One region of the Tannerella serpentiformis genome, then DNA from elsewhere that is predicted to be linked to it. Evidence: riboswitches for the same ligand, from Rfam matches in the RefSeq annotation. Region 1 holds a riboswitch; the other holds the start of a gene.
The links. A riboswitch is a leader RNA that binds a small molecule or an ion and turns the genes downstream of it on or off. The one in region 1 is predicted to bind cobalamin.
Positions count from the first base shown of each region.

Region 2: it holds a riboswitch for cobalamin, as region 1 does, so the genes downstream of both, C7123_RS02295 (TonB-dependent receptor plug domain-containing protein) here and C7123_RS11045 (TonB-dependent receptor) in region 1, are expected to answer to the same signal.

Region 1 covers NZ_CP028365.1:2,616,994-2,620,126, reverse strand. Annotated here, with positions in the region: gene C7123_RS13020 (hypothetical protein) at 1-33, opposite strand, end outside; cobalamin riboswitch at 969-1,194, shown strand; gene C7123_RS11045 (TonB-dependent receptor) at 1,254-3,133, shown strand, end outside.
Region 2 covers NZ_CP028365.1:564,544-567,676, forward strand. Annotated here, with positions in the region: gene C7123_RS02290 (DUF6261 family protein) at 1-729, shown strand, start outside; cobalamin riboswitch at 967-1,190, shown strand; gene C7123_RS02295 (TonB-dependent receptor plug domain-containing protein) at 1,228-3,133, shown strand, end outside.

The sequences.
Region 1 (3,133 bases):
CTTATCTGCAATCATTCTCATAAACTCCTTCATTGAATAACCGCCGCAAAGATAGAGCTACTCCCCGAAAACATGTTGTAGAACATGCTTTCAACCCTGTTCTCAGTTCATTTTTAACAGAAACAGGCATGTTTACGCCCCATTTCTAACGTTTTCACACAGGAAATCGCCTGCGAAGAATGGATTCTCTGCGGTGCGTTTTCAGACACAGAATCCCTTGAATGACGACACCCCGCGCGCTCCCAACTACGGGCTACATCCGTCGGAAAATCTCCGTGCGCTGCCCCCTGATGGCAAACTGCGATCTGCCGCCATGCTGGATAGGGTCAGATGGCAAGTAATCTTACCCGATACCATTCCCTCTCCCCTTATTATGCAGAACCTATGCATTAAAGCAATTCTGATTTACACCGTATGGCGTGCAATCTGATGTAAATCAATTTTGTTTTGCATCGGATTGCACGACATCTGAACTGAATCAAAATTGATTTTCTCCATATGTCGTGCAATCTGGAGCGAATCAATTTTGTTTTGCATCGGATTGCACGGCATCTCATGTGAAACAAATTGGATTTGCTTCGTATGGTATGCAATCTGGCGTGAATCCATTTTGTATTGCTTCAGATTGCACGGCATTTCATGTGAAACAGATTTGATTTACTCCGCATGGCGTGAAATCTGAAACGAATCAATTTTGAATTGCATCGGATTGCACGAAATCTGATCTGAATCAAAATTGACTCACTTCGTATGGCGTACAATCTGATGTGAATCCATTTTGTATTGCTTCGGATTGCAGGGCATTTTGTATCAAACAAATTGGATTCGCACTGTATTTCATGCGATCTGATAAAAAACACAATCTGCCCTACTAAGATTTCCAGATCAAAGACCAGCCGACGGACGGGGGCCGACCGTAAACGCGAATCGATGTGAGGGTGCGGTATGGGAATTATAAAAACAGCGCCTAATTTTGCCCGCGTTTTGGTGATGCAGCGATCGGCGTCCGTCGCGCTGCATGAAAAGGGAATCCGGTGAGAGTCCGGAACAGTGCCCGCTACTGTAACCCCCCTCGTTCAAAGCAAAAAGAAGAGCCATCCGCAATGCCACTGTCGGCGTGCACAGACACGCGATGGGAAGGCCCTCGGTTCTTTAGGGGGAAGTCAGGAAACCTGCCAGGACACAGCTTGATGTCGCACGCCCCGGGGCCAGGGCGGCGGAGGACTGACGATGGATATATTCAATAGTCACATATGAAGAAAAAGTACATAGGAATGCTCCTCGCATGGCTGTGCGGGGTGATGACGCTCAGCGCACAAACGGGCGTGAGTGGACGAGTGATTAATGCCGACACGAACGAGCCTGTGGTAGGCGCCAACATCCGCGTGGACCACAGTCTGACGGGCGACGTGACCAATACGCGCGGCGAGTTTACGATCAGCAACCTGCCCGAGGGCACGCACACGCTGAACGTGTCACACCTGAACTATACGACCGAAGCGCGCGAGGTGCGGAGCGGCGAAACGGGCGTCGTGATCCGCATGCGCGAGAGTATGGTGCAGCTTGGGCAGGTGGTGGTGACGGGCACCGGAACGCATCACCTGATGAAGAATAGCCCCGTGCCCGTGAACGTGATCACGTCGCGCGAACTGAGCAACGCCGGCATCTCAACCCTCGACGAAGCCCTGCAAAAACTGACCCCCTCCTTCTCGAACATGACCAACGGTATGGGCACGACGCTCAGCCTGAACGGGCTGCCGGAGAAATACTTCGTCTTCCTCGAAAACGGTCGCCGGATAGGTGGCGACAACACCTACGAACGCATCGACGTCTCGCGTATCAAGCGCATTGAGATCCTCAGCGGCGCCTCCTCGGCGCTCTACGGCACGAACGCTGTCGGCGGCGTGGTGAACATCATCACGAACGACGTAAAGCATGCCGTCAACCTCTCTTCCGACACGCGTTACACGTCGCACGGACGCTTCACTCAGTCGATCGCGGCCGACGTCAACACGGGCCGATTCGGCTCCTACACCTCCTATCGCCGCAGCCAAGCCGAAAGCTGGCAACTCAGTCCGTACGAGCGAAACAAGAAGGACAGCCTTGTGGAGACGCAGAAGGTAGCCTCCGCCGGCTTTCACTCCGACAACGTCAACCAACGATTCACCTACGACGCCACCGATCGCCTCTCCTTCCAGCTGCGAGGCGGCTACTTCCGCAACATCACGCGTCGGCCCGCCGCAGCGTACGATTACGACCTCCAGCACCGCACCTACTCCTGGGGCGCAGGCGTCAAATACCTCCTCTCGCCCGATGCCTACATCACGGCGGACTATCAGGCCGACTTCTTTTCGTCGCGCTACAACTTCCTGAACGCAAGCAAGACGTACAAGACCCAGCCAGGCGACGAATTGGTGCGCAAACGCACGCGCAATCAGCAGGCCAACGTGAAGGGGATCTTCAACCTGGGCGAACGGAATAAGGTATCGGTCGGGGTGGAGTACTTGGCCGACATGCTCAGCAGTCCCACGGAGAACATCAGCCACAAAACGGCCTACACCGCGGCCCTCTTCGCACAAGATGAGATCACGATCACCCGCCAACTGCGAGCCTTAGCTGGGGTGCGTTACCTCTACCACGAATTTTTCAAGAGCTACGCCACGCCAAACGTCGCCCTCATGTATGGCCAGGGAGGTCTGAACCTCCGAGCCTCCTATGCCGCTGGATTTCGCGCTCCCACACTCTCGGAACTGTACGCCTCCGAGACGACCAAGTCAGTCGACCGCATTACGATCGGCAACCTCAACCTCAAACCCGAGAAGAGCGACTATTTCTCCCTCAATGCCGAGTACGCCCACAGCCGCTTCACGGTGAGCACGAACTTCTTCTACAATCGCATCCGTGATATGATCGATTATCGTACCATCGCCACGGGTGAAGAGGCCAAACAGAAGTACGGACACGAGGAAGTGCGCCAGCGCGACAACGTCTACAAGGCGGAAGTCCGCGGCATCAACGTGGCGGCCCAAGCCTACCTCGGAGCAGGCTTCCGCATCGGCGCGGGATACACTCACCTCGACACGAAAGACGATGAAACGGGCCGACCCATCGACAAGAGTCTCCGGAATGCCGC
Region 2 (3,133 bases), 960 kb from region 1:
ACAAGGTTGATGCAGGAGAAAGATGGGGAACGCGATGGGCTGTTGACTTACATCATGGGCACCATTCGCAATGCCCAGTTCCTGCCTGATAAGGACATCGTAGAGGCTGCGATTCGTATTGCGGCAGTAGTCAAACCGTACAACGGGATGCAGAACGAAGGCTTCGATCGTGAAACGGCGGACATCAGGGGGCTGGTGGCCGACCTGAAAAAGACGGAGAACGCAGCAGATATAGCCAAGCTCGGACTCACGCCGATGCTCACAAAACTGGAAACGACGAACCAAGAGTTCGACGACTTATACACGAAGCGCATGACGTCTGACACGGGTGCGAAACTTCCACTTTCCAGCAAGATCCGCCCCGAAACAGATGCCATCTACGACCGCGTAATCCTCATCCTACAGTGGAACTATCTCAATGGTGCTACGCCGATCGACCCCGAGGTTATCGCTACGTTGGCTGAGAACCTTTGCAAGCTGGCCGATCGTATCGATGCCGATTATAATCGGAGCCTTGCTCAGAAGAAGGCTGCTGCAAAGAAGAAGCCCAAGGAACCTAAGCAACCGAAAGAGCCTAAGCAACCCAAGGACCCCAAGACGCCCGATCAGCCGAAGGATCCGAAGCAGCCGGAGACGCCTCAGCCACCGAAACCGGATGGCGAGAAACCGAAGGATCCGAAGAAACCGGGTGGCGACGGTAATCCTGACATCACGTTGCCGGAGGAATAGGGTACCCGGTTGTAGGGGCGAATTGCATTCGCCCCACAGGTACCCGGAATGATTAAAGGGCATCCCCAAACAGATGGGGGTGCCCTTTTTTGTACCCGGTTGGCATGGATCGTTCGGCCCCGTTGGGACCGTTCGGTGGGGCGTATGCAATACGCCCCTACATGGGTACACGCCATTCATGTACCAGGCAAACTTGGCTGGCATCCCTGATGCCTTTCTACTTTGCTTTCTGATTCTATTTTTGCCGCCGTTTTCGGTGACGCATCGTAGGCCGTCCGGCCCACGGCGTAAAAAGGGAATCCAGTGAAAGACTGGAACAGTGCCCGCTACTGTAACACCCCGCCTATCGAACAAAGGAGAGCACCCGCAAGACGTGCCACTGCCGCCCCCGGAGCGGCGGGAAGGCCCACAGCCCCCCTTCAGGGTGAAGTCAGGAAACCTGCCGGAAACAACACGTATACCGCCCCTCGGGGTCAAGGGGCGGAGGTTACAAAAGGGATGTTTCACACATACGAGATACATAGGAGATGCCTGTCGGACGTCGCACTGCGGCGCGCCCTGATGCTGCTTGCCGGGCTGCTTTACCTTCTCGACGCCGCCTCACAGGGCACGGTGCGAGGTACGGTGCGCGACGCTGCGGGTAGACCTGTCGTGGCCGCCACGGTCGCTGCCGGTGCACAGCGTGGCACATCCACCGACGACCGCGGTGCCTATGCCCTCGAACTGCCCGCCGGACGCACGACGCTCACCGTTTCGTCCGTCGGTTACAAGACGGTTAAGGCCGAGGTGGACGCAGCGCGAACCCCCACGCAGAACTTTGTGCTCGAGGAAGACGCCGTCACACTCAACGTTGTCGAAGTCTACGCCAAAAGCCCCGCACAGCGTCTCCGCGAGAGCGCCTTCGCCGCCGCGGCCCCCGATGTCAAGGCGCAGCTGAGTCAGCTGCACGACCTCAACACCCTCGTCGGCCGCACCGCCGGCGTCAAGGTGCGCGAGGAGGGCGGCGTCGGCTCCGACTTCGAGCTATCGATCAACGGCCTCTCGGGCAACTCCATCCGCTACTTCATGGACGGCCTGCCGCTCGCCACGAAGGGCAGCGGCGTATCGCCCGCCAACCTCCCGGTCAACCTCATCGAGCGCGTGGAGATCTACAAAGGCGTCGTCCCGGCCTACCTCGGCGCCGACGCGCTGGGGGGCGCCATCAACATCATCACCCGCCGCGAGCAGCGCAACTACCTCGACGCTTCGTACGGCATCGGCTCCTTCCACACGCATAAGGCCGACCTCTTTGCGCAGGTCGTCGATCGGCGCACGGGGATTATCGTGCGGCCTGCGGCAGGCTTCAACTTCTCCAAGAACGACTACCGAGTGCGCGGCGTGGAGCTGTGGGACGAGGCGGCGCAGGAGTTCCGCCTCACCGATCGGCGTCGCTTCCACGACGACTACCTCTCCGCCCTCATGCAGCTCGAGGCCGGCGTCAGCCGCCGCACCTGGGCCGACGAGCTGTTCGTCTCTGCCTCCTACTCCACCACCCGCAAGCAGCTTCAGACGGGCGCCATGCAGACCATCGTCTACGGCGCCGCCGAACGTCAGACGGAGGCCTGGAACATCGCCGCGCGGTATGCCAAGAAGGCCCTCTTCCTGCCCGGACTCAACGCCTCGCTCTCGGCCTCACACACCTGGGATCACGCCCAGACGATCGACACCACCTTCCGCAAATACCGCTGGGACGGCTCCTACATCGAGTCCGCCCGCAGCGAGATCTTAGGCCGCGACCGCATGCACCGACACTATCGCCGCCCCTTAATGCTCGTCCGCCTCGGGCTGGATTACCACTTCAGCCTGCACCACTCGCTGAACCTGAACTACCTCATGAACCGCACCGGCAATCGCCGTACGGACGACGTGGATTCGGACTTTGCGCCCTCGGACGACATCTTCGCCAAGCATACACTCGGCCTCTCCTATAGCCAGCTGCTCGTCGAAGACCGTTGGCAGAACACGTTCTTCGTCAAGAACTACACGAACTACCTGAAGGTTGGGCAGCAGGAACTCCCCTGGATCACCGGTTCGGGTGAGGTGCAGGGCTCTTCGACAAAGAATCATACGGGCTACGGCCTGGCCACGCGTTACGCCTTCCCCTCCGACGCCTTCGCTGTGAAAGCCTCCTACGAGCACAGTCTGCGTCTACCCATGTCGCGCGAGCTGCTCGGCAACGGCACCACCGTCTATGCCAACCTACGTCTGCGTCCGGAGAACAGTCACAATATCAACCTCGGCTTCTTCGGTGCGCTCCGCCCCGCCCCCGGTCATCGGTTGGATTACGAGTTGAACGCCTTCTATCGCGACGTGAAGGATTACATCCGCCTCGTCGTCTCCGAGACCGAAGGCACCAGCCAGTACG